One region of the Nonomuraea sp. 3N208 genome, then DNA from elsewhere that is predicted to be linked to it. Evidence: riboswitches for the same ligand, from Rfam matches in the RefSeq annotation. Region 1 holds a riboswitch; the other holds the start of a gene.
What was found. Region 1 has a riboswitch for glycine ahead of gcvT (glycine cleavage system aminomethyltransferase GcvT). Riboswitches for the same ligand answer to the same signal wherever they lie in the genome.

Region 1 (11,164 bases):
GCGGACCGCGCCACTATCGCCCTCCGCAACGCGTCCGGAATCACTTGGCTCGGCTCCGGCCTGCACGGCTCCACGCAGGTTGCCATCCACGACACCTCCGGCACCATAAGCCGTGATCGCTACCTTCCCTACGGCCAGCGCCGCGGCGAGGACGACCTGCCCTTCACAGACCGAGGCTTCCTCGGCAAGACCGAAGACACCTCCACCGGCCTCATCTATCTCGGCGCCCGCTACTACGACCCATCCATCGCCAAATTCGTCTCCACCGACCCGCTCCTCGCCGTCGGCAAACCGCAGTGGATCAACCCGTACAGCTACGCCGGCAACAATCCGATCGGTCTGTCCGATCCTGAAGGACTGATTCCTGATCACGGGTGCACCGGCGGTGAACGTTTCACCGTCCAGTGCAAGCAGGCCAAAGCATGCGCCAAGCCGAATTCAAAGACGTGCAAGAACTTCAAGGCCCAGGTAGCCGAAGGAAAGCGACGTGCCAAGCTTGTGCTCCAGCGCATGCACTACCTTCAGCAGTTCCAGTCGGAGTGCCTCGGCTCCGCGATGCTGGCAGGGGCGCTGACCGGAAAGCTGAACACCCGCGCATGCGCCACCCTGGCGTATCTGGCTGGCATTCCCATCTCCAACACGGGCAAGATCCCCGACTACTGGCGCGACATGCACTGGGCGGCCAAGCTCCTGCTGGAGGATTCCTACGATTGCGTAAACATGAACAGCATCACCGCCTGCATGATGATGGCCACCGGAGGTGCTGCTGGGACCGCCAAGAATGGCGTCAAGGTCGGCGCCAAGGGAATCAAGGAAGCCTTCAAGAGACTCGGCAAGCTTTTCAAGAAGTGCAGCAGTTTTGTCCCCGGCACGCTCGTCCTGATGGCCAACGGAACACACAAACGTATCGAAGACCTCAAGGTCGGCGACAAGGTCCGGGCGACTGATCCCGTCACGGGAAGGACGACGCCCGAAACCGTTCTGGCAACCATCACGAGCCATGGTGACAAGCAGCTCGTGCGCATTACGGTCGACACCGACGGGGATCAGGGCAAGGGAACCGGAATGGTGATCTCGACTGCGGAGCATCCCTTCTGGGTTATCGGTCGCGGAGACTGGGTCAGCGCCGCGAACCTTCACAAGGGCATGAAACTGCGGGATGTCACCGGGGATGCCGTAACCGTAATCGCCGTCAGTTCGTTCCGCAACGAGAACCGGCGCGTCCACAACTTAACCGTTGAGAATGTTCGCACGTATTATGTTGCGGCCGCCGAGACGGACCTTCTCGTCCACAACTGCCCGCCCAACGCCGAAGACGCCGACGAGGCGGCGGCTGCGGCGGCCGCTGCTGCCAAGCGGGCCGATGAGCGATTCGCCGCGAAGAACTCGCTCAACGCTGATAGCGACATCGTTCAGAATCGCACGATGACGGTGTCGAATTTCATCGCGACTTTCCGGAAGGGAAGCATCAAATCGGTTATGCCGAGCGAGTACCTGGAGATGACCGTTGAGGAGGCGTTAAAGGCGGCGAAGGCATCGAAGGACACCACAGTGCGTAAGCTGCTCACAGACAACCGCTTCAAGAAGTAGAGAGGTCCGCATGGACGGGTCCACGGCAGAGGAGCGATTCCGGACGGACAGCCGCCACCTGGCGGAGATAGGTCGCCGGCTGAGCGAGCAGCTGCAGCCCGTGACGGTTCGCCTTCCTGCGGAGTTGATCGGCAGGGCTCGCGCAGCGTGGCTTCGGGATGAGGTCGAAGAGCTGCAGGCCGAGGATTTCGAGAAGTGGCTCATGAGGTCGCTGGCGGGTGAGTTCGCCTTGATAGGGCTGGCTGCCGCTGACCTCGCAGAGTCCGAGGGCGGCGAGGTGGTCGTCCGGCTCGATCCCCGCCAGATCGCCCACGCAGTGTTCGCCGCGGACCTATGGGAGGACCGCCCCTGGGGGGTTGGTGCCTGACGCTTTGCACTGTGGTATGAGGCAGCCTACGACTGGATGCATGGCTGACCGGGCGGCAACTTGCCGCCCGGTTCGGGTGGCACCGCGCCCTCATCACCCGGCCATGTGAGGTGGCCACCGCTTAGCCGGGGTGCCATCGGTCAGGTCAGCACTCGATGACATTGACGGCTAGGCCGCCTCGCGACGTCTCCTTGTACTTGTCCAGCATGTCCCGGCCGGTGTCCCTCATCGTCTTGATGGCCTTGTCGAGGGCCACATAGTGCTTCCCGTCGCCGCGCAAGGCGATTCTCGCCGCCGTGATCGCCTTGTTGGAGGCGACCGCGTTGCGTTCGATACAGGGGATCTGCACCAGGCCGCCGATCGGGTCGCAGGTCAGGCCCAGGTTGTGTTCGATGCCGATCTCGGCGGCGTTCTCCACCTGTTCCGGCGTCCCGCCCATGACCTCCGTGAGGGCGGCGGAGGCCATGGAGCAGGCCGAGCCGACCTCGCCCTGGCAGCCGACCTCGGCTCCCGAGATCGAGGCGTTCTCTTTGAAGAGGACGCCGATGGCGGCGGCGGTGAGCAGGAAGCGGACTACGCCGTCGTCGTCGGCGTGGGGGACGAAGCGGGTGTAGTAGGTCAGGACGGCCGGGATGATGCCGGCGGCGCCGTTGGTGGGGGCGGTGACGATGCGGCCGCCGGCGGCGTTTTCTTCGTTGACCGCCAGGGCGAAGAGTGTCACCCAGTCCATGGCCTGGAGCGGGTCCTTCTCCGGAGGCTCGGTCTGCAGGCGGCGGTAGAGCTGGTTGGCGCGGCGCTTGACCTTGAGGCCGCCTGGTAGAACGCCTTCCTTGGCGATGCCGCGGCGGACGCAGTCCGACATGACCTGCCAGAGGTTGAGGATCCCGGCGCGGATCTCCTCCTCGGTGCGGCCGAAGGCCTTCTCGTTCTCCAGCATCAGGGCGGAGATCGACAGGCCCGTGTTCGAGCAGTGCTTGAGTAGCTCTTCCCCCGTGGTGAAGGGGTAGGGCAGGACGGTGTCGTCCGGCTTGATGCGGTCGGCGCCGGTGGCCTTCTCATCCACGACGAAGCCGCCGCCGACCGAGAAGTAGACCTTCTCACGCAGCTTCTCGCCGGAGGCGGAGTACGCGGTGAAGCGCATGCCGTTCGGGTGCTCGGGGAGGGAGATCTTGCGTTCGAAGATGAGGTCCTGGCCGACGACGAAGGGGATCTCGTGGGTGCCGTAGAGGTTGACGGTGCCCGAGGCGCGCATCGCGGCCAGGCGGTCGTCGATCGTGTCCACGTCCACGAGCTCGGGCTTCTCGCCCGACAGGCCCAGCAGGACGGCCTTGTCGCTGCCGTGGCCCTTGCCGGTCAGGCCGAGCGAGCCGTACAGGATGGCCTCGACGCGCGCCACGCGCGGCAGCAGGCCGTCCTCGTGCAGGCCGCGGGCGAACTTGTGGGCGGCGGCCATCGGTCCGCCCGTGTGCGAGCTGGAGGGGCCGATGCCGATCTTGAAGAGGTCGAAGACGCTGATCGCCATTGATGGGCGCCTTTCATACAAGGCCGGGGCCCGGCATTGGCCAGGGCCCCGGCGAAGTGGGTCAGGACTCGCCTGAGGTGAGCGCGGTGTACTCCTCGGCGGACAGCAGGTCCTCCGCGTCGCCTTCCGTGCGGACGCGGAACATCCAGCCCTCGCCGTACGGGTCGCTGTTGACGACCGACGGGTCGTCCACGACGGCCTGGTTGATCTCGACGATCTCGCCGGCGACGGGCGTGTAGATCTCGCTCACAGACTTGGTCGACTCCACCTCGCCGACGGAGTCGCCGCCCTCGACGGTCGAACCGACATCGGGGAGCTGCACGTAGACCACGTCACCGAGGGCCTCGGCGGCGTAGGCCGTGATGCCGACGGTCACGATCAGCCCGTCATCGAGCCCAGCCACCCACTCGTGCTCCTTGGTGTAGCTCAGCTCGTCAGGGATGTTGCTCACTTCTTCCTCCTGTAAAAGGGCAGCTCTACCAGGTCCATAGGTTCTTGGCTGCCCCGGATGTCCACAGCCAGGCCTTCTTCGACGTCGGCGTCGACGTAGGCCATCGCAATGGGCTTGCCCAAAGTCTGGGAAGGCGCACCGCTGGTGACCTCGCCGACGACGGCGCCGTCTTTGGTGACCGGGTAGCCGTGGCGCGGCACCCGGCGGCCCCGCGCGACCAGGCCGACGAGTCTGCGCCGCGGCGTGTCGTCCTTGACCGCCTCCAGCGCCGACCTGCCGACGAAGTCGCCGGGCTTGTCGAATTTCACCACTCTGCCCAGCCCCGCGTCGAACGGGGTGAGCTCGGCGTTGAGCTCGTTGCCGTACAGCGGCATGCCCGCCTCGAGGCGGAGCGTGTCGCGGCTGGACAGGCCGGCGGGCTTGAGCCCGTGCGGCTCGCCCGCCTTCATGAGCGCGTGCCAGAGCGGCACCGCGTCCTGGTTGGCCACGAAAAGCTCGAACCCGTCCTCGCCGGTGTAGCCGGTACGGGCGATCAGCGCTTGCCGGCCGTCCACGAGCGCGGGCAGGCCCGCGTAGTACTTGAGGCCCTCGAGGTCGGCATCGGTGAGCGTGGCGAGGATCTCGTGGGAACGCGGGCCCTGGACGGCGATGAGCGCGTACTGGTCCGAGCGGTCGTCCACGACGGCGTTGTACGCCTTCGCGCGCTCTTTCAGCTCATTTCCGACTTTTTCGTAGTTCGAGGCGTTTGCCACGACCATGAACTCCTCGTCCCCGAGCCGGTAGACGATGAGGTCGTCGAGCACTCCGCCGCGCTCGTTCACGATCATGGTGTACCTGGCCCGCCCGGGCGCCAGCGCCGACAGGTGTCCGACCAGCGCATAGTCCAGGGCCTGACCGGCCTGCGGGCCCGTCAGGAAGATCTCGCCCATGTGCGAGAGGTCGAACAGCCCGGCCGCCTGCCGGACGGCGTTGTGCTCCGCGGACTCGCTGCCGTACCGGAGGGGCATGAGCCACCCCGCGAAGTCGGTGAGCGTAGCGCCGAGGCTCTCGTGAACGTCTCGTAGCGGTGTCGGTCGGGACATTTATCGCACCTCAGGACAGGATCGGATGCCAGCATCCTCCCCCTCTGTCATCGATGCCTGAGAGCTTCGCCCGGGTTTTGCCGGACTTTCACCTTCGGCGAGGCCCACAGGCCTGCTTTCCAGAGGACACCTCGTCCGTGCGGTCCTTTGCCTTGAGAGGTTCGCGGGGAGGGCTTGCTCCTTCAGGGACCCTGACCGGCTGTCAGGGTGCTCTCCCGCACGGTTTCGTCGGTGATGTCCGCAAGCCTAGTGCCGTTACGGGGGTCTTGTCGCGTTCGCACCGCCCGTGAACCGCTTGGGCGGCGGTCACGTTGAAGGGGCATGAATCAGCGAACGGCGGCGCTCGGGCTCGCGGCCGCCCTGACCATCACGTCTTGCGGCACCGAGAGTGCCGCCTCCCCGGCGCCGCCTCCTCGATACGAGGCAAGCCTGACGGTGCTCGAAGGCGGCGGACACGGGCCGCAGCTGTGCATGGCGGTGGCCGACTCGCTCCCGCCGCAGTGCGGTGGTCCGGATGTGGTGGGCTGGGACTGGAGCAAGGTGAAGCACGAGTCGCTGCGCGACGTGAAATGGGGCGAGTACCGGGTGGTCGGCACCTGGGACGGCGGCAAGCTGACGCTGACCGAGCCGCCGGGGGAGCCGGTACGGGGCCAGGAGGATCCGGAGGGGCAGGACAGGTTCGCGAGCCCGTGCCCCGAGCCCGCGGGCGGTTGGCGGCCCGTCGAGCCCGCGAAGACGACGGAGCGGACCATGAAGGAGGCGATCGAGCGGGCCAGGACGGTCAAGGAGTTCGCGGGAGCCTGGATCGACCGGCTCGGGACAGAGCCCGACCCCGAGCAGGAAGAGACCCTCGACGCGCGCAAATACGTGGTCAACCTGAGGTTCACCGGCGATCTTCAGGGCCGCGAGGGGTGGATCCGCGAGGTGTGGGGCGGCGCGCTGTGCGTGACCGGCGCCCGGCACAGCGAGGCAGAGTTGCAGCGCATCCAGCGGGAGGCCGAGACCGCGGTGGGCGACGGCCTCGTGTCGGCGTCCACCGATGAGATCACGAACCAGGTGAAGGTGGCCACCTGGGTGGCCGGCGACGATCTGCGCCGCAAGCTCGACCAGAAGTACGGCGCGGGCGTCGTCGTCTTGGACAGCGTGCTCAAGCAGGTCCGCTAGCGGCAGGCCGCCACGAAGGTCTCGAAGATCGCGCAGTCCTCGGCCGCCTCCGGGTGCCACTGCACTGCCATCGTGAACGACCCCGAGTCCATTTCGACCGCCTCGATCGTGCCGTCCTCGGCGGTCGCCGAGACCGTGAGGCCGGGGGCGAGCCGGTCGACGGCTTGGTGGTGGTAGTGCGGGACCGTCACGGGTTCCGTGCCCAGCGCCTTGGCCAGGCGCGTGCCTGGCACGGGGACGACGGGCAGGGGGCCGAAACGGCCGGGCGCGGGGGAGTGCCCCTCGTGCCCGACCACGTCGGGGAGGTGCTGGTGCAGGGTGCCGCCGAGGGCGACGTTGAGGACCTGGAGGCCGCGGCAGATCCCCAGGTACGGCAGTCCGGCGTCGAGGGCGGCGGCCAGCACCGCGAACTCCGCTTCATCCCGGAAGCCGCGGACATACCCAATCTTTTCCTCCGGCTCATGGCCGTACCTCGCCGGGTCGATGTCACCCCCGCCGGCCAGGATGAGCCCGTCCAGCCGTTCCACGAGCCGCGCGGGATCGCCGGCCGGCGGCAGCACGACCGGCTGCCCGCCGGCGCGGACGACCTGCTCCACGTACATGTACGGCAGCAACGCGACGGTCATGTCCGCCCACACCGTGAACTTCGCCGGCTCGACGTAACACGTGATCCCGATGACCGGACGCAAGATTCCTCCTAGAGCGGCGTCACGTAGGCGCCGGAGATGCCGCCGTCCACCAGGAACTCGCTGGCCGTGATGAACGACGCGTCGTCACTCGCCAGGAACGCCACCGCCGCCGCGATCTCCGACGCCTCGGCGAACCGCCCCACCGGAACGTGCACCAGCCGCCGCTGCGCCCGCTCCGGATCCTTGGCGAACAGCTCCCGCAGCAACGGCGTGTTCACCGGCCCGGGGCACAGGGCGTTCACCCGGATGCCCTCCCTGGCGAACTGCACGCCCAGCTCCCGCGACATCGCCAGCACGCCGCCCTTGGAAGCGGTGTAGGAGATCTGTGACGTCGCCGACCCCATGACGGCCACGAACGACGCCGTGTTGATGATCGAGCCCTTGCCCTGCCGCCGCATGTACGGGATGACGTGCTTGCAGCACAGGTAGACGCTGGTCAGATTGACCTCCTGGACGCGGCGCCAGGCGTCGATGCCGGTCTCCAGGATCGAGTCGTCGTCGGGCGGCGAGATGCCGGCGTTGTTGAAGGCGATGTCGACGCTCCCGTAGGTGTCGTACGCCGTCTGGAACATCCTGACGACGTCGTCCTCGCTGGTCACGTCGGCCTTGACGAAGAGGCCGCCGACCTCGTTCGCGGCCTTGGCGCCCGCCTCCTCGTCGACGTCCACGCAGACGACCTTGGCGCCCTCATCGGCGAACCTGCGGGCCGTGGCGAGCCCGATGCCGCTGCCCGCGCCGGTGATGACCGCCACCCGATCCTGCAACCGCTGCACTATGTCACTCCCAGGAAATGAAGACGTTCTTGGTCTCGGTGAACGCCGCCAGGGCGTCCGGGCCGAGCTCCCTGCCGAGGCCGGACTGCTTGAAGCCGCCGAAGGGCGTCCAGTAGCGGACCGAGGAGTGCGAGTTCACCGAGAGCGCACCCGACTCGACCGCCCTGGCCACCCGCAGCGCCCGCCCGACATCGCGGGTCCAGATGGAGCCGCTCAGTCCGTACGGGGTGTCGTTGGCGATCCTGACGGCGTCCGCCTCGTCCTTGAACGGCGCCACCGACACCACGGGCCCGAAGATCTCCTCGGTGAACGCCCGGTCGGTGACCTCCGGGGTCAGCACGGTCGCCGGGAACCAGTAGCCCTTCCCCTCCGGACAGGACCCCTGCAGGTAGGGGTCCTGGACGAAGCCGCGGACCCGTTCGAGGTGCTCGGCGCTGATCAGCGGGCCCATCTCGGTGCTCTCGTCGAGCGGGTCGCCGACCCTGACGCCCTGGACGGCGGGCGCGAGCAGGGCCATGAACTCGTCGTACACGTCGGCCTGGACGAGCAGCCTGGAACGGGCGCAGCAGTCCTGGCCCGCATTGTCGAAGACGGCGTAGGGCGCGGTCTTCGCGGCCTTCTCGAGATCCGCGTCCGCGAAGACGATGTTCGCCGACTTGCCGCCCAGCTCCAGCGTCAACCGCTTCACCTGCGCCGCCGCCTTGGCGGCGATCTCCTTGCCGACCTCGGTCGAGCCGGTGAAGACGATCTTGGCTACGTCCGGATGCTCGACCAGCCGGGCCCCCGCGACCTCCCCTGCCCCAGGCAGAACCTGGAGCACCCCCTCGGGGAGGCCCGCCGCCAAGGCCAGCTCCGCCAGCCTCAGCGCCGTCAGCGGAGTCCATTCCGCCGGCTTGACGATCACGGTGTTACCGGCCGCAAGCGCGGGGGCCACGCCCCATGACATGATCAGCATGGGGAAGTTCCATGGCACGATGACGCCCACCACGCCCAGGGGCTCCTGGAACGTGATGTCCACGCCGCCGGGCACCGGGATCTGCTTGCCGTGGTTGCGTTCGGGGGCGGCGGCGTAGAAGTGCAGGACGTCGCGTACGGCGCCGGCCTCCCAGCGGGCGCTCCCGATCGGGTGCCCGGCGTTGGCCAGCTCCAGCCCCGCCAGCTCCTCGCCGTGCTCGCCCACCAGGTCGGCGAAGCGCCGCAGCAGCCGCGCCCGGTCACCGGGCGCCACGTCACGCCACGCCGGGTACGCCTTCCCGGCACGCTCCACCGCCCGGTCGACCTCGGCCGCGTCGGCCATCTCGACCTCGGCGAGCACGTCCTCGGTCGCCGGATTAACGATCTTCATGCTCACATCCGTTCGAACCCACGGAACATCTCCCAATCCGTCACCGCCGCGTCGAACGCGGCCAGCTCCACCCGCGCGTTGTTCGCGTAGTGCTCGACCACGTCCTCGCCGAACGCCACGCGGGCCAGCTTCGACCCCTCGAACAGGGCGAGCGCGTCGCGCAGCGTGTGCGGCACGGTCTCGGCACCCGAGGCGTAGGCGTTGCCCTCGAAGGGGTCCTCCAGCGGCAGCTCGTTGTCGATCCCGTACAGGCCGGCCGCGATCAGCGCGGACACCGCCAGGTACGGGTTGACGTCGCCGCCCGGCACCCGGTTCTCCACGCGCAGCGACTGGCCGTGGCCGACGAGGCGGAGCGCGCAGGTGCGGTTGTCGACGCCCCACTTGACGGCCGTGGGGGCGAAGCTGCCGGGCACGTAGCGCTTGTAGGAGTTGATGTTGGGGGCGTACATGAGGGTGAGCTCACGCAGGCAGGCCTGCTGCCCGGCGATGAAGCGGGCGCCGAGCGGCGACAGCCCGTACGGCCCCTCGCCCGCCATCACAGGATCGCCCTCCACGCTGCGCAGCGAGATGTGGATGTGGCAGGAATTGCCCTCGCGCTGGTTCGGCTTGGCCATGAAGGTGATCGACTTGCCGTCCTGGGCGGCGATTTCCTTGGCGCCGTTCTTGTAGATCGCGTGGTTGTCGCATGTCTTGAGCGCCTCGTCGTAGCGGAAGGCGATCTCGTGCTGGCCCAGGTTGCACTCGCCCTTGGCGGACTCGACGTACAGACCGGCGCCTTCCATGCTGCGCCTGATGCGGCGCAGCAGTGGCTCGATGCGGGCGGTGCCGAGGAGGGAGTAGTCGACGTTGTAGAGGTTCGCGGGCGACATGTCGCGATAGGCGCGCTTCCACGCGTCCTCGTAGCTGTCCTCGTAGACGACGAACTCCAGCTCGGTGCCCACGTACGCGGCCAGGCCGCGCTCGGCCAGCCGGGCCAGCTGCTTGCGCAGGATCTGGCGGGGCGAGGCGGTCACGTCGCCGCCGCCCTCCCACGCCAGGTCCGCCATCAGCATCACGGTCCCCTCCTGCCACGGCACCCGGCGCAGCGTGGCCAGGTCCGGCTTCATCACGAAGTCGCCGTACCCGCGGTCCCAGGACGACATCGCATAGCCGGAGACGGTGTTCATGTCCACGTCCACCGCGAGGAGGTAGTTGCAGCCCTCGGAGCCGTGGTGCAGCACCTCTTCGAGAAAGTAGCGCGCCGACAACCTCTTGCCCTGCAACCGACCCTGCATGTCGGCGATCGCCAGCAGAACGGTGTCGATCCGCCCGGCCGCCACCTCGTCACGCAGTTCGTCGACGGTCAGGAACCCTTCGCTCACGTGACGTCGCTCCCATCTGGCATGGCGCGCTTTCCCGTTGATTGGGCTAGTCTCAGACCATTGATGTGCATGCCGGGATCGCTTGTCAAGACCTGAGGACACGTTGGACGAGTCGGCACGTTTGATGACGGTGCTGCGCCCGGTCAGGGCGGGCAACGCCTTCGAGGAGACCGTGGAACGGCTGCTCCAGGCCATCAAACTGGGCGTGGTGGCGCCGGGCGGCAAGCTGCCTGCCGAGCGCGAGCTGGCCGTCCAGCTCGGCATCAGCAGGGTGACCCTCCGCGAGGCGATCCGCGCCTTGTCGGACGCGGGTTATCTGGACGTACGGCGAGGACGGTACGGGGGCGCGTTCGTCACGTACGCGCCGCCCAAACCGAACGCCGGAGACCTGCGGCAGGTCGTGGCGGACATGGGCATGGACGACCTTTCGGACGCCCTGACGTTCCGGCTGGCCGTGGAGTGCGGCGCGGCCCAGGTCCTGGCCACCTCCGAGCTGACCGAGGAGAAGCGGGCCCTGTTGCTGCGCAGGTTGTCGGAGCTGAACAAGGCGTCCCTGGAGGACTATCGCCGCTTCGACACCGCCTTCCACCTGTCGATCGCCGAGCTGACCGGCTCGACCCTGCTGGCGACGACCTGCGCCGACGCGCGATCCCGGGTGAGCGACCTGCTGAACGCGATCCCGATGCTCCAGGTCAACCTGGACCACGCCGCCCTGCAACACCAGGCCATCGTGGACGCCATCCTCGCCGGCGACCCCGAAGCGGCCCGGCGGGCGATGACCGAACACCTGGAGGGCACCGCCGCGCTGTTGCGCGGGTTC
Region 2 (20,039 bases), on a different contig from region 1:
GGGCCCGCTTGGACGAGCTGCTCGACACCCACCCGGACACCGCCTCGATCCTCACCCAGCTGACCGCCGAGACGTCCTCCCGTCTCGGGATGAAAAGGCACGAGTCCGGTGGCGGGGGAGGCAAGTGGTAGGAGGGGATCTTTGGGAGAGGTGACATATCGGAAAGGCTGTGCGCCATGATTGGGACAAGTGGCCGTCACCGCAGACGGGCTGGCGGCACGAACTCCACCCTGCTCCGGGAGATCGCATGGCCCGACCGCTGATCGGAATCACCGCCTACTTCGAAGCCGCCCGCTGGGGCGACTGGGTGCGGGAGGCCGTACTGGCCCCGCCCTCCTACGCCAAGGCGGTCGTGCGGGCAGGGGGCGCGCCCGTGGTGCTGCCGCCGCTCGGCCCGCACGCCATCGAGGACTACGTACGCGGGCTCAACGGGGTGGTGCTGGCCGGCGGTGTCGAGGTGGCGGCCGCCGCCTACAACGACGAGCAGGACGAGCGCGTCCCGGAGCCGCAGGTGCACCGCGACCGCTTCGAGCTGGCCCTGGCCAGGGCGGCCGTGCGCGCCGACGTCCCGATCCTGGCCATCGCCAGGGGCATGCACGTGCTCAACGTCGCGCAGGGTGGCACGCTGATTCCGTGGCTGCCCGAGATGCTCGACCACGACCGGCACGGCGAGCAGGGCGCCACGCACACGATCCAGGTCAGCGTCTCCAGCAAGCTCGGCAAGGCCGTCGGCGACCACGTCGAGGTCGTCGCGCCGCACCACCAGTCCGTTCGGCGGCTCGGCAGCGGCCTGCTGGCCGTGGCCTGGGCGGAGGACCAGATCGTCGAGGGCATCGAGCTGCAGGGCCACCGGTTCGGCGTGGGCGTGCAGTGGCACCCGGAGCGGGGCGCGGACAACCGGCTCTTCGATGCGTTCATCGAGGCGGCCCGCTAGGCTGCGATCATGCCGCTGCACCCCCAGGCGCGGGACTACCTCGCCTCCATCGGGCCGGACGAGGACACCGACTTCGACTCGATCACGCCGGCCGAGATCCAACAGACGCGTGCGCAGCCCGACAGCGTCGCGCTCCACCGCGGCCCGCTCACCAAGCTGCCCTTCGTCCGCGACGAGGTGGCCGAAGGCGTGCCCATCCGGATCTACCGCGCCGACCCGGGCGACGGGCCGCTGCCGGTGGTGGTCTACTTCCACGGCGGAGGCTGGGTCTTCGGCAGCGTCAAGCGGTCCGACGCGTTCGGGCGCTACCTGGCCGTCCACAGCGGGGCGGTGGTGGTGTCGGCCGACTACCGGCTCGCGCCGGAGCATCCGTTCCCCGCCGCCGCCGACGACGCGTTCACTGTGGTGCGCGATATCTTCGCCCGCCCCGCCTTCTACCAGAGCAATGGCAGCGTGGCGGTCGTCGGCGAGAGCTCGGGTGGCAACCTGGCGGCCGTCGCGGCCTGGCAGGCCCGTGACGCCGGGCTGCGGCTGGCGCACCAAGCCCTCGTCTGCCCGGTGCTGGACGCCGCCATGGACACGCCCAGCTACGCCGAATACGCGAAGGGATACGTCCTGCCGGCCGCAGAAATGGCGTGGTTCGCGCGGCAATACGCGGACGGGGTGGATTCCGCCGACCCGCGGCTGTCCCCGCTGCGGCTGCCCGACCTCTCGGGCTTGCCGCCCGCGACCGTGGTGACGGCCGAATACGACGTGCTGCGCGACGAGGGCGAGGCCTACGCCCAGCGGCTGGCCCAGGCCGGCGTGCCGGCCGAGAGCCGCAGATACGACGGTGCGCTGCACGGTTTCTTCGGCCTGCCCGGCCTGTTCGACCAGGCGGCCGAGGCCCGTGACTACGTGGCGCGACGGCTCAGGGAATCGTGGTGACCTACGAGGCGTACACCAAGCTCAAGATCGACATCCCGGCCGGCGGCGTGCTGCGGATCACGATCAGCGAGCCGGGCAGGCTCAACGCCGTCGACATGACCGCGCACCGCGAGCTGGCCGAGATCTGGCGCGATGCCGGCCGCGACGAGAGCGTGCGGGCGATCGTGGTCAGGGGAGAGGGCCAGGCGTTCTCCGCCGGCGGCGACCTGTCCATGATCGAGGAGATGACCCGCGACCACGCCACCAAACTGCGCGTGTTCGCCGAGGCCCGCGACATCGTCTACAACGTGCTCAACTGCGCCAAGCCGGTCGTCTCCGCCATCCAGGGTCCCGCCGTGGGCGCCGGGCTCGCGGTTGCGCTGCTGGCCGACATCTCGGTCGCCGGCCGCACCGCGCGCATCATCGACGGGCACACCAGGCTCGGCGTCGCGGCCGGCGACCACGCCGCGATCGTCTGGCCGCTGCTGTGCGGCCTGGCCAAGGCCAAATATCACCTGCTGCTGTGCGAGCCGGTCACGGGGGAGGAAGCCGAGCGGATGGGCCTGGTGAGCCTGTGCGTGGACGACGACCAGGTGCACGACAAGGCCATGGAGATCGCCGTCCGGCTCGCCGCCGGCGCCCAGGAGGCGATCAGGCTGACCAAATACTCGCTCAACAACTGGCTCCGGCTGGCCGGGCCCACGTTCGACGCCTCGCTGGCCATGGAGTTCCTCGGCTTCAGCGGCCCGGACGTGGCCGAGGGCGTGCGCGCGCTGCGGGAGAAGCGGCCCCCGTCGTTCGGCTGAGGCGGGCGTGTGCTGCGGGAGAAGGGGCCCCCGCTGTGCGGCTGAGCGCGGGCGTGTGCTTCCCCCGGCCTCGGGTAGGCGCAGGCTTATGAAGGACAACGATGTGGTCGACCTGCTGCTACGCCAGCACGAGGAGATCAAGGGCCTGTTCGACGAGGTCGAGAACGCCGCCCCGCAGGACAAAGCCGAGGCCTTCCAGAGTCTGGTGCGGCTGCTGGCCGTCCATGAGACAGCGGAGGAGGAGATCGTCCACCCATACGCGCGCCGCAAGATCGACCACGGCGGCGAGGTGGTGGATGAACGGCTGGCCGAAGAGAACGCCGCCAAGGACATGCTCACGCAGATGGAGAAGGACGGCGTCGACCATCCTAAGTTCGCCACCAACCTCGCCACGTTGCGCAAGGCCGTCGTCGAGCACGCCGAACACGAGGAACGCGAGGAGTTCCCCAGGTTCAGGCAGGCTACCGGCGACAAGGAGCGTCAGGCGATGGCCGTCGGGGTGAAGGCAGCGGAGGCCATGGCGCCCACGCACCCGCATCCCGGGGTCGAGACGGCGACCAAGAACCTGCTCGTCGGCCCGCCCGTCGCGATCATGGATCGGGCCCGGGACGTGATCCGCAAGGCGATGGGCAAGAAAGGCTGAACCGCGAGCAGGGCCGAGCACCCGGGGCTGTGAGGTAGTTGAGCAGGAGCTCCTCCGCCACGGGTGCCACCTTTTCCCCTCACGTCCCGTCAGGTCCTAGTCAGATTCTGGGCCGGCGCGCGTGGAACACGAACGCCGGGGGAGTGTTGCGCCACACCGTGCTGCTCCGCACGACCTCCTCGAAACGCTCGGCCAGCAGATCGCGGAATCGGCGCGCTGAATTCAGCGGGATGGCGTGAATGTAGGAGAACGTTGTGAACGCCGCTCCCTGGCACATCGCGCTCGTCACCGCGCCCAGCAGTTCGCGCTGCACTCCTTCAGGGAAGGCCGCCCACGGCAGGCCGCTCACCACCACGTCCGCCTGCCGCAACCCCCGTTGCCGCAGGAGCTCGCCCAGGTGCGCCGCGTCCGCGTGCGCCACGTCCACGGTGGGGAAACGCTCCGCGAGGAGCCGCGCCAACGGCCCGTTGACCTCCACGGCCAGGTGGTGGCCCCGCCCGGCGAGCCGCTGCTGGATCTCCGTGGTGAATGACCCCGTGCCCGGGCCCAGCTCCACCACGGTCGGCTCGCCACGCTCGGGGATCGGCGTGCACACCGCGGCGGCCAGCCGCCGGGAACTCGGCGCCAGCGCGCCGATCATGGCAGGAGAGCGGAGGAACTGACCGAGAAAGAGAGCAGTGCCGTTAGACATAGGACAAAACTAGGGCCAAGATCTGACTAAGTGCTCCCCCTTGAGGACGGTCCATGCGGCCAGAAGGAGGAGGCGGGATCCTCCGCCGGGGGGATTGGCCGTTCGTCGCGGCCGGATACCGTGAGCGCATGCGTTGGCGCGGTGTGCCGCTGGATGTCCTGCTGGCCGTTTCGGGTGTGGCTCTGGACCTGTTGACCACGGCCCATGCGGGCGACACGAAATATCTGCCCGCCGAGATGAACATCCCGATGGCGCTCCTGGCGGGCCTGCCCATGGGGCTGGTCCGGCGCTGGCCGGTACCGGTCACCCTCTACCTGGCCGTCCTGCTCGTCGTCACCGACCAGCTGGAATCGTTCACCTCGAACACGGCGCAGATCCTCGTCTGCGTCGCGCTCGGCGTGGCCGGGTTCCAGTCCGGCTGGCGGGCCACCGCCGTGGCCGTGGCCGCCACGATCGGCGCGACCGCGGTCAACATCGCCGACCCCGGCATCGCGCTCACGGCCAACGCGTGGATGTACTCGGTCCTACTGCCGGTCTTCCCCGCCGTGCTCGGCGCGTACCTGCGCAGCTCGGCCGGGCGGCTGGAGGAGCGCGACGTCACCCCGGACGCGCTCCTGGCGGCCGGCGGGGTGGCGATCACAGTGCTCAGCACCTGGACCTCCTGGCATTCGGGCACGCAGCCCGTCTGGGTCGTCGGGCTGCTGGCCGTGGTGGGCGGACTGTCGCTGGGCATCGCCAGGCGCTTTCCCGGGCTGGTCTTCCTGTTGCAGGGCGTGCTGTTGCTGTCCGCCGACACCTACCTGAACGACGCCGTCAACACCTGCGTGATCCTCACCCTCATCGCGATCGGCGTGTTCGCCATGCGCGTGGCCTCCTGGCCGTGGACGGTGGCCGCGTACTTCGCCGGCTGCCTGCTGACCGCGATCGCCGTCGTCGCGGACGACACCGACGTCACCCCGTTCCGCGTCGGCGTGCTCATGACGCTGGTCGCCACGCCCATCGCGATCGGCCGCTACCTCGGCGTGCGGCAGTCCGCCGCGGCCGCCGAGCGGCTGCGCGCCGAGGAGGCCGCCCGGGCGGCGGTCGCGCAGGTGCGGGCCGACCAGCTGGCCGAACGCGAGCGCATCGCCCGCGACGTGCACGACATCGTCGCCCACCACGTCGGCGCCATGGTGCTGCGGGCCAGCGCCGCCCGCTACACCGCCCCCGACGGCCCCGTCGCCGACGCGCTCAACGACATCCGCGAGACCGGCCATCAAGTGCTGCAAGACCTGCGGGACCTGCTCGACCTGCTGCGCGCGGGAGCCCGGCCGGAAAACGAGCCCCACCTGCTGGCCAACCCCGCCGACGTGGTGCGCGAGTCTGCCGAGCGCATGGCCGCCGCCGGGCTCGTGGTAGACCTGGATCTCGACCCGGCCACCGATCAGGCGCCGCTCATCGCCCGCACCTCCGCGGCCCGCATCGTCCAGGAAGGACTCACCAACGTGCTCAAACACGCCGGCCCCGGCACTCAGGTCCGCGTCACCGTGGTCCCCGCCGGGGAGGGGCTGTCGGTGGAGATCCGCAACGGCCGGCCGCCCACTAGCATCGAACGCCTGCCCTCCTCCGGCCGCGGGCTGGCCGGCATGCGCGAGCGCGTTCGTGCTCTCGGCGGCACCCTCACCGCCGGCCCCGACGGCGAGGGCGGCTGGCTGCTGGCCGCCAGCCTGCCCGCGAGGAGCGCCGCATGATCCGCGTGCTGGTGGCCGACGACCAGGCGCTCGTCCGCGCGGGCGTGCGCATGCTGCTGCAGGCCGCGGGCGACATGGAGGTCGTGGGCGAGGCCGAGGACGGCGCAGAGGCGGTCCGCCTGGCCGAACGCCACCTGCCCGACGTGATCCTCATGGACCTGCGCATGCCCAGGGTCGACGGCCTGAAGGCGATCAAGCGGGTCCTGGCCGCCCGCCCGGCGACCAGGATCGTGGTGCTGACCACGTTCGCCGAGGACGGCAACGTCTACGCCGCCTTGCGAGCCGGGGCGGTCGGCTTCCTGGTCAAGGACGACGAGCCGGAGCGCATGGTGGAGGCCGTGCGCCGGGCGGCGGCCGGCGAGCAGCTGCTCGCGCCGTCGGTGCTGAGCAGGGTCGTCGAACGTTTCCTGGCGGCCGAGGAGCAGGCCGCCCCGCCGCCGCCCCCCGGGCTGACCGAACGCGAGGTGGAGGTGCTGGCTCTGGTCGGCACCGGACTGTCCAACGCGGAGATCGCCGAGGAGTTGCACGTCGGCGTCACCACGGTCAAGACCCACATCGCCGCCGCGATGGAGAAGCTGGGACTGCGCAACCGCATCCAGGCCGCGGTCGTGGCCCACCGCACCGGCCTCGTGGACGCGTCCTTCCGCCCGGTACGCCGCGGCCCCGGCTGACGCCTCGCCGGCGTCGCACGCTGCAGGTCACCTGCCTCGGCCTGACCGCCGCGGTGCTGATCTGGGCATGGTCACCGGCAGCCACGCGTCCCCGCTAAGGTTTCAGGTGTGCCCCAAGATGCGCCGCGAAATGTGTACGTCAAGATCTGCGGGTTGACCGAGCCCGAGCACGTGGCCGCCGCCGTCGAGGCAGGCGCCGACGCCGTCGGGTTCCTCATGACCCGCAGTCCCCGGCAGATCGCGCCCGAGCGGGCGGCCGAGCTGGCCGCGCTGGTCCCCGGCCATGTCCTGACCGTCGGCGTGTTCCGCGGCGAGGACCCCGGCACGGTCCGGGCGGCGGCGCTGACCTCGGGCGTGCGGGCCGTCCAGCTCCACGGCAGGCATCCGCACGGCGACTTCACCGCGCTCAAGGACCTCGGAGCCGTTCTGCTCAGGGCCGTCGACGCCGAGGCCGACCTGCGGTGCGGCGCCTACGACGAGGACCTGCTCCTCGTCGACGCCCCGCACGCGGGCTCCGGCCTGCCGTGGGACTGGGCCGCGATCCGCGGCCGCCCGTCGGGCAAGTGGCTGCTGGCCGGCGGCCTCACCCCGGCGAACGTGACGGAGGCGATCGCCGCCGCCGACCCGTGGGGGGTCGACGTGTCCAGCGGCGTGGAGTCCTCGCCCGGCGTGAAGGACCCGGCCCTCATCAAGGCGTTCCTGCAGACGGTGCGTGGCGCCGGCGCAGGAAGCCGATCGGCGTGATGGACGAGCTCGCTCAGGCCGCCGCGCTGGAGCGACAGGGCGCGGCGGCCGACTTGGCCCGCGCTGTCGGCTTCATGCGCGCCTTCGCCCGCCGCAAGGCGCCGCGGGAGGTCCCGGTGCTCGACGGCTTCGCGGTGCTCGACGTGTCGGTCGACGACGACCGTCTGGGCACGGCGCTGGCGGAGACCCGCCTGCGCGGCGCCGACGTGGTGGCCTTCCGCGGCGTACGCGCCCCGGACGGCCAGATCGCCGCCAGGGCGAGCTGATCTTCCTGGTGGCCGACGGGTCCGACTGGCCGAAGGAGTTCTACGCCCGGCTCGGCTTCGAGGAGCTGGGCCGCGTCCACGTGTTCCGGCGCGCCTGACCGGTCCCCTGGCAGTCCACCGCAGGCGGGGCCGCTGCGGTGGAGTTCCACGCAGTAGGGTCTGCCTCGTGAGCGAAACTTCCGCCGAGGACCGGATCTGGACGGTTCCCAACCTGCTGAGCTTTCTGCGCCTCCTTGGCGTGCCCGTGTTCCTCTGGCTGGTTCTCGGGCCCAAGGCGGACGGGTGGGCCATCGGGGTCCTCGCGGTTGCCGGGTTCACCGACTGGCTCGACGGAAAGATCGCTCGCGCGTTCAACCAGACCAGCAAGCTCGGCCGGATCATCGACCCGGCCGCTGATAAGCTCTACGTGTTCGCCACGATCTTGGCGCTGCTCCTGCGCGACGTCATCCCGTGGTGGCTGGTCGCGGTGATCCTGGCGCGGGAACTCTTCGTCGCGAGTTGCTTCCCCGTACTCCGCAAATACGGCTACAGGGCACTTCAGGTGCATTTCCTGGGCAAGGCCGCCATGTTCAACCTCATGTATGCCTTCCCTCTCCTCTTCCTTGCATCCCACACTGGGTGGTATGCCGATATAGCCCGAATTGCCGGGTGGGCGTTCGCGCTCTGGGGAACAGGCCTCTACTGGTGGGCAGGAGTGCTGTATGTGGTACAGGTGCGCCAGCTCGTAACCTCGGCCAAAAAGGAGTGATCGGGTGAAGGCGGTCGTCATGGCAGGCGGGGAGGGCACTCGGCTGCGTCCCATGACCGCCAACCAGCCCAAGCCCTTGCTGCCCGTGGTCAACCGCCCGATCATGGAACACGTGCTGCGCCTGCTCAAGCGGCACGGCGTCACCGAGACGGTGGTCACGCTCCATTTCCTGGCGGCGCTGGTGCGCAACTATTTCGGCGACGGCGACGAGCTCGGCATGAGCCTCCAGTACGCCACCGAGGACCTGCCCCTCGGCACCGCGGGCAGCGTCAAGAACGCCGCCGACCGCCTGCGTGACGATCGTTTCCTAGTGATCTCCGGCGACGCCCTGACGGATATCGATTTAACGGAAATGGTCCGATTTCACCGGGAAAATTCGGCGTTAGTGACAATCGGTCTAAAACGCGTGCCGAACCCGCTCGAGTTCGGCATCATCATCGTCGACGAGCAAGGCCGCGTGCAGCGCTTCCTCGAGAAACCCACCTGGGGGCAGGTCTTCTCCGACACCGTCAACACCGGCGTCTACGTCATGGAGCCGGAGATCCTCGACGCTGTGGCGGCCGGCGAACCCGTCGACTGGTCATCCGACGTCTTCCCCGCCCTGCTCGAGCGCGGCGCCGCCATCTACGGGTACGTGGCCGACGGCTACTGGGAGGACGTCGGCACCCACGAGAGCTATCTCAAGGCCCAGGCCGACGCCCTGTCCGGCAAGGTCGCCCTGGACATCGGCGGCTTCGAGCTCTCACCCGGCGTCTGGGTCGCCGAGTCGGCCGCGGTCGACCCCGACGCCGTGCTCAAGGGCCCGCTGCTCATCGGCGACTACGCCAAGGTCGAGGCGGGCGCCGAACTACGCGAGTACACCGTGCTCGGCAACAACGTGGTCGTCCGCGAGGGCGCGTTCCTGCACCGCGCGATCGTCCATGACAACGTCTACCTCGGCCCCGGCGCGCACCTGCGCGGCTGCGTGATCGGCAAGAGCACCGACGTGATGGCCGGCGCCCGCATCGAGGAGAACGCCGTCGTCGGTGACGAATGCGTCATCGAGGCCGAGGCGTACGTCTCCAGCGGCGTCAAGGTCTACCCGTTCAAGACCATCGAGGCGGGCGCGGTCGTCAACACCAGCGTCATCTGGGAGTCACGCGGCCAGCGCAACCTGTTCGGCCCCAGGGGCGTCAGCGGCCTGGTCAACGTCGAGATCACCGCCGAGCTGTGCGTGCGCCTGGCCAGCGCGTACGCCACCACCCTGAACAAGGGCGAGCATGTCGTCACCTCCCGCGACTGCTCGCTGGCCGCCAGGGCGCTCAAGCGGGCCGTCAACGCCGCGCTCACCGCCAGCGCCATCAACGTGCTGGACCTGGAGGCGGCCCCGCTGCCGGTGGCGCGCTTCCACACCGGGCGCGAGTCGGCCGCCGGCGGCATCTCGCTGCGTACCACGCCCGGCGACCCGCAGAGCGTCGACATCGTCATCATGGACGGCCGCGGCGCCGACCTGCCCCCGGCCGCGCAGCGCAAGCTGGAGCGGGTCTTCTCCCGTCAGGAGTTCCGCCGCGCCTTCCCCGGCGAGATCGCCGAGCTCACCTACCCGGCCAGGGCGGTCGAGGACTACACCCGCGAGCTGCTGCGCCACGTCGGCATGGACGGCGTCAGGGACATGAAGGTCGTCGTCGACTGCGCCGGCGGCACCTCGTCGCTAGTGCTGCCCTCGCTGCTCGGCCGGCTCGGGGTGGAGGTGCTGACCGTCAACGCCCGCCTCGACGACGTCTCGCCCACCGAGACGCTCGCCGAGCGCCGCCGCGACCTACAGCGCCTGTCGGAGCTGGTCAGCTCCTCCCGTGCGGCGTTCGGCGTGCGGTTCGACCCCGTCGGCGAGCGCATCGCCCTGGTGGACGAGATGGGCCAGCTCATCAACGACGAACGCGCGCTGCTCGTCGTGCTCGACCTCGTCGCCGCCGAGCGCCGGGGCGGCCAGGTGGCGCTGCCGGTCACCACGACCAGGGTCGCCGAGCAGGTCTGCCGCTTCCACGGCGTGGAGGTGCAGTGGACCTCCACCGCGCTGGACGCCCTCACCTCGGCCGCCGCAGGACCCGACATGATCTTCGCGGCGGACGGGCGTGGCGGGTTCGTCGTGCCCGAGTTCAGCCCGGCCATCGACGGGCTGGCCGCGTTCATGCGCCTGCTGGGGCTGGTGGCCCGCACCCGCCTGTCGCTCAGCCAGATCGACGCCAGGATCCCCGAGATCAAGCTGCTCAAGCGGGCCGTGCCGACGCCCTGGGCGGCCAAGGGCGCCGTCATGCGCTCGGTGATCGAGGCGGCCGAGGCCGAGGCCGAAGGCCACGTCATCGACACCACCGACGGGGTGCGCGTGACCCACGACGACGGGAGGTGGGTGCTGATCCTGCCCGCCGCCACCGAGCCCCTCACCGACCTGTGGGCCGAGGCCTCCGACATGGACGGCGCCCAGACCCTGCTCGAACGCTGGGCGCGCATCGTGGAGCAGGCCTCCACCTGAGCGCCGCCCGTCATCTAGGGCCGGTCACCGAGCGTGATGTGAAAGAGTTCACCGCCGATGCGCGCGGACGGCGCCGCAAGATCGTAATGTTGAAACGCGCGGCGGCATGGACCACGGGGCGGAAGCGGCGGTAACTTTGTCTGCGTCCAAACCACCGTCCAGCGCCCCGAGTTGACCTTTGCCGCTGATCAGCGTATGTTGCGGCATTCGCAAACTTGAAAAAGCGAAGCGAGGCGCGCCCCGAGCACCGTCGCCGCGTCTTCGCGGTAGGAGGCCGAGCCGATCGATGCCGAGCGTCTACTGCACGCAGTGCGGGCACGCCAACCCCGAGGATGCCCGTTTCTGTTCCCGTTGTGGGTCACCGCTGACCAGACCCGAGGTCTCCGGGGACACCACGTCGACGATCTCTGTCGCGGGAATCGAGGCATACGAGGCTGAGACAGGCGACATGCTCCTGGCCGAGAGGGCGCTCGTCGAGCAGCTGCCACCAGGCGCGGCGTTGCTCACGGTGACCAGGGGCCCCAACCAGGGCAGTCGTTTCCGGCTCGACAAGGACCTCACCACGACCGGGCGCCATCCGGAGAGCGACATCTTCCTCGACGACATCACGGTCTCCCGCCGCCACGTCGAGTTCTACCGGCATCGCGGCGGCCAGTTCTCCGTCCGCGACGTCGGCAGCCTCAACGGCACCTACGTCAACAGGGAGCGGATCGAGGAGGTGCCGCTGCATTCCGGCGACGAGGTGCAGATCGGCAAGTTCCGCCTGGTCTTCCTCATGCGGGGCAACGCGGGGGCATGAGCGAGCGTAGCGAGCGACCAATGGACACAGCTCCCTGCGGACTCATGAGGCCGGAGGACTCATGAGCGAGCGTAGCGAGCGACCAATGGACACAGCTCCGTCCGGACTCATGAGGCCGGAGGACTCATGAGCGAGCGTAGCGAGCGACCAATGGACACAGCTCCGTCCGGACTCATGAGGCCGGAGGCCTCATGAGTCCGCAGGCGGCACGCTCGCATATGAGCATCGGGGAGGTGCTCGCGCTCCTGCAGGGCGAGTTCCCCGATGTCACGATCTCCAAGATCAGGTTCTTGGAGGGCGAAGGGCTGATCGAGCCCGAGCGCAGCCCCTCCGGCTACCGCAAGTTCACGCACCTGCACGTCGAGCAGCTGCGTTTCATCCTCACCGAGCAGCGCGACCACTACCTGCCGCTGCGGGTGATCAAGGACAGGATGGCCGAGAGCTTCGGCCGTCCCCGCGCGGTGCAGCAGACGCAGGAGATCAAGCTCAGCCGTGCCGAGCTGCTCGAGTCCGCGGGGATCGACGAGGAGACGCTCACCGAGCTGGAGGACTACGGCCTGCTCGCCCCCGTGGCCAGGCGCTACGACGAGGAGGCGCTGAAGGTGGCGCGCACCGTCGGCGCCCTGGCCCGCTTCGGCCTGCACGCCCGGCACCTGCGCGCGGTCAAGGCGGCGGCCGAGCGCGAGTGCGGCCTGGTCGAGCAGGCCGTGGCGCCGGTGCTGAAACGGCGCGCCCCCGGGGCCATCGGCGAGGCTGAGGAGACCGCCAGGGAGCTGTCGTCCCTCCTGCTCGATTTGCACGCATCACTGGTGCGCACGGGCGTACGGTCGGTCCTGGGGCGTTGAGAGCTAGGCGAGCAGGGAGCCGACGGCACATTCCAGGCTCGCCGGGTGTTACGTTGAATTGAAGTACCCAGTCGAGCGAAGAGCTGTGCCGGGTGACCGGTCAGGAATACGGAGCAGCCCGTGTTGCAGATGGAGGTCGTGGGCGTAAGAGTTGAAATGCCCACAAATCAGCCGATCGTCTTGCTCAAGGAGGCACACGGGGAGCGGTTCCTTCCTATATGGATTGGCATGACCGAGGCGACCGCCATCGCCCTGGCCCAGGCAGAGGAGCCCCCGCCGCGGCCGCTCACCCACGACCTCTTTCGCGATGTGCTGAGCGCCCTGGGCGTCGGCTTGCGGGCGGTCAACATCGTCGCCCTGCGTGACGGCATCTTCTTCGCCGACCTGGTGTTCTCCAATGGCGTGGAGGTGAGCGCGCGGCCGTCGGACTCGATCGCGCTCGCGTTGCGCACCGGAGCACGCATCTTCGCCAGCGAGGAGGTGGTCCAGGAGGCCGGCGTGGTCATCCCTGACGACCAAGAGGACGAGGTGGAGAAGTTCAGGGAGTTCCTTGACACGATCACTCCCGAAGACTTCGGCAGAGCGGGGTAGGTATTTCGGTGCATTTACGCTTCACGACGCGCCGAGCCGGATCGTTGACTGAGCATGGTCACGGTCCTACGGTGCAAGTGAAACCCGTGGCCGCCCTTCATGAACCCCCAGATCAGGCCACGGGATGAGAGAAAGCCGGAGGTCCGCGTGGCGGTCAGCAGCGGCGAGGGAAAGACGGCCGGCCAGGAAGATCCGGTGCGGCGTGAGAACGCGCGGCAGCGTGCCGGGGAGCAGGGTCTGCTCTTCGACGAGCAGCCGTCGGCGTTGCCGGGCGACATCGGATACCGCGGGCCCACGGCCTGCGCGGCGGCCGGCATCACCTACAGGCAGCTCGACTACTGGGCGCGCACGGGCCTGGTAGAGCCCACGATCAGGGCCGCGCAAGGCTCGGGCTCCCAGCGCCTCTATAGCTTCCGCGACATCCTGGTGCTCAAAGTCGTCAAGCGGCTCCTCGACACCGGGGTGTCGCTGCAGCAGATCCGTACGGCGGTGCAGCATCTGCGCGATCGCGGGGTCGCCGACCTCGCCCAGATCACGCTCATGAGCGACGGCGTCAGCGTCTACGAGTGCACCTCGGCCGATGAGGTGATCGATCTGCTCCAGGGCGGCCAGGGCGTGTTCGGCATCGCTCTCGGCCGGGTGTGGCGCGAGGTCGAGGGATCCCTCGCGGAGCTGCCGGGGGAAAGAGCGGCGGTCGAGGACACCGTCCCGGCCGACCACCCCGCTGACGAGCTCGCCCGGCGCCGCCGCGCCCGACGGATAGGGTGAAATGCCCTTGTAACACACAGGGGTTGTAATCTAGGACAGCAAGGCTGACGACCCCGTGCGGGAGAGTCCCTGGGACCCTGGGTCCCTGGGCGCCGAAGGAGCAACCCTCCCCGGAATCTCTCAGGCACCCCGTACCGCTCGGGCGAGGCAACTCTGGAAAGCAGGCGCGCCCGCCAGGCGTGCCTCACCGACGGTGCAAGCCCCTTTCGCGGGGGTGAAGCTCTCAGGTCGCGGCGACGTCGCGCTGACAGAGTGGGGAGATCCGGCACTCGCCCGCGCCCTGGCGCCGGTCTCCATAGCCTCAGGAGGCACTGTCCATGACCGACCTGTCAGCTCCGCCGTTCTCGTCCAGGCACATCGGCCCGTCGGAGGCCGAGCAGCAGCGGATGCTCGAGGCCGTCGGCTTCGAGTCCGTGTCCGACCTGGTGGCCGTGGCCGTCCCCGAGGCCATCAGGGCCAAGGACCGGCTCAAGCTGCCCGCCGCCGCGAGCGAGACCGAGGCGATCGCCGAGCTGCGTGTCCTCGCCGGCCGCAACCGGGTGCTGACCTCGATGATCGGCCTGGGCTACCACGACACGATCACGCCCGCCGTCATCCGCCGCAACCTGCTGGAGAACCCGGGCTGGTACACCGCGTACACGCCGTACCAGCCGGAGATCTCGCAGGGCCGCCTCGAGGCGCTGCTGAACTTCCAGACGGTCGTCTCCGACCTCACCGGCCTGCCGGTGGCCGGCGCCTCCCTCCTCGACGAGGCCACGGCCGCGGCCGAGGCCATGACGCTGGCCCGGCGTGCCGGCAAGTCCAAGAGCAGCGTGTTCTTGGTCGACGCCGACGCGCTGCCGCAGACCAAGCGGGTGCTGGCCACTCGCGCCGAGCCGCTCGGCATCACGCTCGTGGAGCACGCGCTCGACGGCGAGCTGCCCGAGTGCTTCGGCGTGCTCGTCCAGTACCCCGGGGCCTCTGGACGGCTGCGTGACTTCCGCGCCGTGGCCGCGGGCGCGCACGAGGCGGGCGCGCTCGTCGTGGCCGCCGCCGACCTGCTGGCCCTCACGCTCGTGGCCGCGCCGGGCGAGCTGGGCGCGGACATCGCGGTCGGCTCCTCGCAGCGCTTCGGGGTGCCGTTCGGGTTCGGCGGGCCGCACGCCGCCTACATGTCGGTACGCGAGGGGCTGCAGCGGCAGATGCCCGGCCGCCTGGTCGGCGTGTCCGTGGACGCCGACGGCGACCCCGCCTACCGGCTGGCCTTGCAGACCCGTGAGCAGCACATCCGCCGCGAGAAGGCCACCAGCAACATCTGCACCGCGCAGGTGCTGCTCGCCGTCATCGCCGGCATGTACGCCGTCTACCACGGCCCCGACGGCCTGCGCCGCATCGCGCACCGGGTGCACCGGCACGCCGTCGCCCTCGCCGACGGGCTGCGGGGGGCGGGCCTGGAGGTCGTGCACCGCGAGTTCTTCGACACCGTCCTGGTCCGCGTGCCCGGCCGGGCCGCCGAGGTCGTCGCCGCGGCCGCCGAGCGGGGCGTCAACCTCTGGCAGGCCGACGCCGACCACGTCTCGGTCGCCTGCGACGAGAAGACCGGCGCCGCCGAGGTGGCCACGGTGTGGGCGGCGTTCGGCGTGGACGGCTCCGACGTGGCGCTGGACGGCGACGCGCTGCCCGCCGCACTGCTGCGCGAGTCGGCGTACCTGACCCACCCGGTCTTCCACAGTCACCACTCCGAGACGGCGATGCTGCGTTACCTGCGCAAGCTGCAGGACAAGGACATCGCGCTGGACCGCTCGATGATCCCGCTCGGCTCCTGCACGATGAAGCTGAACGCCAGCACCGAGATGGAGCCGATCACCTGGCCCGAGTTCGCCGCGATGCACCCGTACGCGCCGCCGGCCCAGGCCGAGGGTTACGTGGAGCTGATCGGCACGCTGGAGCGCTGGCTGGCCGAGATCACCGGCTACGACGCGGTGTCGATCCAGCCGAACGCCGGCTCGCAGGGCGAGTTCGCCGGGCTGCTGGCCATCCGCGCCTATCACCACGCGAACGGCGAGACCGGGCGCGACGTGTGCCTCATCCCGTCCTCCGCGCACGGCACCAACGCGGCCAGCGCCGTCATGGCCGGCATGCGGGTGGTGGTGGTGGCCTGCGACACCGACGGCAACGTGGACCTGGCCGACCTCGACACCAAGATCGCCAAGCATCGTGACACGCTGGCCGCGATCATGGTGACGTACCCGTCGACGCACGGCGTGTACGAGGAGAGCATCACCGAGGTGTGCGCCAAGATGCACGAGGCCGGCGGGCAGGTCTACGTCGACGGCGCCAACCTCAACGCGCTGGTCGGGCTGGCCAAGCCGGGCGAGTTCGGGGCCGACGTGTCCCATCTCAACCTGCACAAGACGTTCTGCATCCCGCACGGCGGCGGCGGCCCCGGCGTCGGCCCGGTGGCGGTGCGCGGCCACCTGGCGTCCTACCTGCCCGGCCACCCGCTGCACAACGACACGCCCGTCGGGCCCGTCTCTGCGGCCCCGTACGGGTCGGCGGGGATCCTGCCGATCTCGTGGGCGTACATCAGGATGATGGGCTCGGACGGCCTCACCGCTGCGACCGAGCAGGCCATCCTGTCGGCGAACTACCTCGCCCGGCGCCTGGCCCCCCACTACCCGGTGCTGTACACCGGGCGGGGCGGGCTGGTGGCCCACGAGTGCATCGTCGACCTGCGGCAGATCACCAAGGAGACCGGCGTCACCGTGGACGACGTGGCCAAGAGGCTCATCGACTACGGCTTCCACGCGCCCACCATGTCGTTCCCGGTGGCCGGGACGCTGATGATCGAGCCGACCGAGAGCGAGGACCTCGGCGAGCTCGACCGGTTCGCGGACGCGATGATCGCCATCCGGGGGGAGATCTCCAAGGTGGCGTCCGGAGACTACGACAAGACCGACAACCCGCTGCGCAACGCGCCGCACACGGCCGAGTCCGTCGTCGCCGACGAGTGGGCGCACCCTTACTCGCGGTCCGAGGCCGCCTACCCGGTGCCGTCGCTGCGGGACGGCAAGTACTGGGTGCCGGTGCGGCGCATCGACCAGGCGTACGGTGACCGCAACCTGGTGTGCTCGTGCCCGCCGCTGGAGGCCTACGAGGACTGAGCCGTACGGCCGGCCGGCCCTGAATCGAGGGCCGGCCAATCCTTCGCCGTCAACTGAGCAGACATGATCGCCAGAAGTCGTTAGGCTCGGTGCGACCGTCGCCAGAAGGAGCTCTCTTGACGTCCTCAGAGCTGGAGACACCGCCTCTCGACACCGCCCGCCGCCTTGCCGAGGACGGCGATCTCGACGGCGCCGCCGCCATCCTGAGCCGGCTGGCCGCCGACCCCGAGGGGCCCGATCGGGCCCAGGCCGCCGTGGGGCTGGCCGTGGTGCTGGAGGAGCGCGGCGACGTCGAGGCCGCCCGGGCCGCGGCCAGGACCGCGCTGGCCACCGGCCATCCCGAATACGCCGCACAGGCCGCCTGCCATCTCGCGCAGGGCTTCGAGCGGGAGGGCAGGGCCGAGCAGGCCAGGGCCGCCTGGCAGGCCGTGCTGGGCGTCGGCACCGCCGCGTACGTGCCGCTGGCCCATCTCGCGCTGGCCCGGCTGGCCGCCGACCTCGACGAGGCGGAGAGTGAGCTGCGGGCCGCCATGGCGGCAGGCGACGGCCAGATCGGGGCGCACGCGGCGCGGCAGCTGGCCGATCTGCTGATGGAGCACGGTGAGCCGGGAATGGCGGCCGACGTGCTCATGGAGGCGCTGGAGTCGGCTCTCGAAGAGGACGTGCCGGGGCTGCGGGTGCAGCTCGGGATCGCGCATCTGGAGCTGGCCTGCGCCGAGTTCGCCGAGACCGTGGAGGGCGGCGCCGACCCCCAGACCAGCGCGCTGGCCATCGAGCTGCTGGCCCGTACCCTGCCGCTGCGCGGGCGGGAGGAGGACGCCGAGCGGGTGTGGTCGTACGGGCTGGAGCACGAGGACGAGACCTTGGCAGCCGAGGTCCGCCTCCGCTACGACCGCGACGCCTGAGATCCCACGGCCGTCTCCGCTTGTTTCACGGTCCAGGTCGGCCGGCGGCTTCGTGCCCAGCACATAACGGGCCGTGGCGACCCCAGCAACTGCGCGCCCGCCAGATTCGCCCGGATCTCCGCCCCTTCCGTGCCGACGCGCTCGGCCAGCGGCAGCATGACCGCCTCCGTGATGAACGCCGCCAGCATCGCCGAGGTGCGCGGGGTCGCAGGTCCTGGATGGCTACCGGACGCGGCGGGCCGCCGCGGCGCGCGAGGTGCTGCGCTTCACCGACCGGCTGTTGCGGGTCGAGGCGATGGAGGGGTTCAGGACCGGCCCGGCCGCCCTGGCGCTCGGCTTGGCCACCCGCCTGCCGGGGCTGCCGCGGGAGCTGGCGCGGAGGATGTCCTGCCTGACACGCGTCCCCTGGCGCACCGGAGCCCCGCCCCTGCCCGTGGCGTCCGACCGGGCGGCCGCCTGAATCGCCTGGCCCGGCTCAGCCGCGGCGCATGATGGCCGCGGCGGCGGCCACGTTGATGATGACGATCGCCAGCCAGGTGATCGTCAGCCCCACCAGGCCGGCGTTGCCCGCCGCGATCGCCGTCAGCGGGATGCCGATGCCCATCGAGCCCAGCGCGATCGGGATCATCGCAGCGCCGGGGTTCTTGCCCTGGTGCCGGTGTGGGGCGGCGCCGCGTACGGCCAGCTCGGCCTGCACGCGGGCGGCGATCGTCTCGTCGAGACGTTCCACGAACGACTCGACCAACGCGGCTTCGTAGTCCGGGCCGAGATCGCGGCGCGCGTCGAGCGTGGCCTGCAGATCATCCCGGAGGGGACGCTTGTCTGGCATAGGAAAATCATGCCCGGTACGCGGCACGCCGTCATCAGCCCTGAGGGGTAGGCCGGAATCGTCCGAAGGTACGGTTCTCCCATGGAGGTCATGACCCCGCGAGGACCCGCGATGGTCGAGGTCGACGAGGCGGCCGAGCCGCGGCTGCTGCTGGTGCTGACCCACGGGTCCGCCGGGGGAGTGGACGCCCCCGACCTGATGGCCGTGCGCGACGCCGCGCTCGGCGCCGGGGTCAGCGTGGCGAGGGTGACCCAGGCGTTCAGAGCGGCGGGGGCGCGGGCGCCCGGCTCGCCGGCCAGGCAGGACGAGGCGTGGGAGGTCGTCCTGAATGAGCTGCGTGCGCGGTGGCCGGGGCTGCCGCTGGTGCAGGGCGGGCGGAGCAACGGGGCTCGGGTCGCCTGCCGTACGGCCAAGGCGGTCGGCGCGGCGGCGGTCGTGGCGCTGGCCTTCCCGCTGCATCCGCCCGGCAGGCCAGAGCGTTCCAGAGCCGAGGAGCTACGCGGCGCTGGGGTGGATGTCCTGTGCGTGAGCGGAGATCGTGATCCGTTCGGCGTCCCCGACGCCGCGGACGCGGCGCGCCTGGTGGTGCTGCCCGGTGAGGGTCACGACCTGAAAAAGGAGCCCATCCGGGTGGGCGAGGTGGTGGCGGAGTGGATCATCCACTACGCGTAGGTCCATAGCTCAGGCCGCGCCGACCACGGGCCGGTGCGGTTCGATCGTGGCGCCGCTGGGCAGAAGCTCCCCGGTGTCCTCGAACAGGACGACGCCGTTGCAGAGCAGGCTCCATCCCTGCTCGGGATGGCAGGCGAGAGTGCGTGCCTTCTCTCGGTCTGGCGCCTGTGCATCCGGACAGGCCGGGTCGTGCGGGCACATCGGCGTGCCTCCGATATCTCGTGGGATGCCCCCGCTGAGGGACGGGAGCGGCTCGGGTTGTCGTTCTGGCAAGTGTGCGATGTCCGTCACACATTCCGACATAGTCCCTTCGGACTGTTACAGGGGGGTCCCCGGAACGTGTGACCTTCGACACAGCGTGCCTTATGCAGGATAACGGGCCAAGCGTGACACGCGCATCACGTTTGCAAACCCTTGAGGAGAGCGTCGAGTCCGCGCTCGAAGTCGATATCGGCTCTTTCATCGCGTCTTACCCACTCGTCGACTTCGGGATCGGCCCAGCCCGACTGCTGGACCTCGACGGCGACGCTGCCGAACACGAAGGCCCGCAGTGAGCGTACGGCCTCCGCCGCGTTGTCCAGGCCGCTGTCGGCGAGTTGTTCGACCTGCTCCCTGATGGCGAGGGCGGTGGCCCCTTTGGGGGGTTTCGTCAGGGCCAGGGCGAGGACGCCCGGGTGCTCGCGCAGCAGCTCGCGCTCGGCCCTGCACCAGGCCTTGGCCGTCTCCTGCCAGGTCGGGCCCTGCTCCACGCGTACGGTGGTGACGTGTTCGGCCAGGGCGTCCATCAGCGCCTCCTTGCCCCGGGGTAGGTGGTGGTAGATGGCCATGGCCTCCACCTG

Region 2: another riboswitch for glycine. It lies ahead of gcvP (aminomethyl-transferring glycine dehydrogenase); the one in region 1 lies ahead of gcvT (glycine cleavage system aminomethyltransferase GcvT).

What each region holds. Positions count from the first base shown of each region.
Region 1 is NZ_JBQQBR010000001.1:306,589-317,752, forward strand. Features, by position in the region: gene ACTWPT_RS01460 (RHS repeat-associated core domain-containing protein) at 1-1,590, shown strand, start outside; gene ACTWPT_RS01465 (hypothetical protein) at 1,601-1,957, shown strand; gene ACTWPT_RS01470 (L-serine ammonia-lyase) at 2,103-3,479, opposite strand; gene gcvH (glycine cleavage system protein GcvH) at 3,541-3,930, opposite strand; gene gcvT (glycine cleavage system aminomethyltransferase GcvT) at 3,927-5,012, opposite strand; glycine riboswitch at 5,047-5,142, opposite strand; glycine riboswitch at 5,143-5,240, opposite strand; gene ACTWPT_RS01485 (hypothetical protein) at 5,334-6,176, shown strand; gene ACTWPT_RS01490 (gamma-glutamyl-gamma-aminobutyrate hydrolase family protein) at 6,173-6,865, opposite strand; gene ACTWPT_RS01495 (3-oxoacyl-ACP reductase) at 6,874-7,638, opposite strand; gene ACTWPT_RS01500 (aldehyde dehydrogenase family protein) at 7,643-8,983, opposite strand; gene ACTWPT_RS01505 (glutamine synthetase family protein) at 8,986-10,344, opposite strand; gene ACTWPT_RS01510 (FadR/GntR family transcriptional regulator) at 10,469-11,164, shown strand, end outside.
Region 2 is NZ_JBQQBR010000017.1:44,863-64,901, forward strand. Features, by position in the region: gene ACTWPT_RS25615 (hypothetical protein) at 1-131, shown strand, start outside; gene ACTWPT_RS25620 (gamma-glutamyl-gamma-aminobutyrate hydrolase family protein) at 248-934, shown strand; gene ACTWPT_RS25625 (alpha/beta hydrolase) at 944-1,861, shown strand; gene ACTWPT_RS25630 (enoyl-CoA hydratase/isomerase family protein) at 1,858-2,646, shown strand; gene ACTWPT_RS25635 (hemerythrin domain-containing protein) at 2,735-3,289, shown strand; gene ACTWPT_RS25640 (class I SAM-dependent methyltransferase) at 3,390-3,980, opposite strand; gene ACTWPT_RS25645 (sensor histidine kinase) at 4,109-5,710, shown strand; gene ACTWPT_RS25650 (response regulator) at 5,707-6,381, shown strand; gene ACTWPT_RS25655 (phosphoribosylanthranilate isomerase) at 6,490-7,125, shown strand; gene ACTWPT_RS25660 (hypothetical protein) at 7,125-7,391, shown strand; gene ACTWPT_RS25665 (CDP-alcohol phosphatidyltransferase family protein) at 7,558-8,139, shown strand; gene ACTWPT_RS25670 (sugar phosphate nucleotidyltransferase) at 8,144-10,648, shown strand; gene ACTWPT_RS25675 (FHA domain-containing protein) at 10,935-11,447, shown strand; gene ftsR (transcriptional regulator FtsR) at 11,639-12,292, shown strand; gene ACTWPT_RS25685 (bifunctional nuclease family protein) at 12,413-12,883, shown strand; gene ACTWPT_RS25690 (MerR family transcriptional regulator) at 13,031-13,651, shown strand; glycine riboswitch at 13,700-13,798, shown strand; glycine riboswitch at 13,799-13,912, shown strand; gene gcvP (aminomethyl-transferring glycine dehydrogenase) at 13,969-16,794, shown strand; gene ACTWPT_RS25700 (hypothetical protein) at 16,911-17,699, shown strand; partial or broken gene ACTWPT_RS25705 (TetR/AcrR family transcriptional regulator) at 17,681-17,896, opposite strand; gene ACTWPT_RS25710 (hypothetical protein) at 17,956-18,159, shown strand; gene ACTWPT_RS25715 (hypothetical protein) at 18,175-18,528, opposite strand; gene ACTWPT_RS25720 (alpha/beta hydrolase family protein) at 18,610-19,200, shown strand; gene ACTWPT_RS25725 (DUF5999 family protein) at 19,210-19,401, opposite strand; gene ACTWPT_RS25730 (TetR/AcrR family transcriptional regulator C-terminal domain-containing protein) at 19,599-20,039, opposite strand, start outside.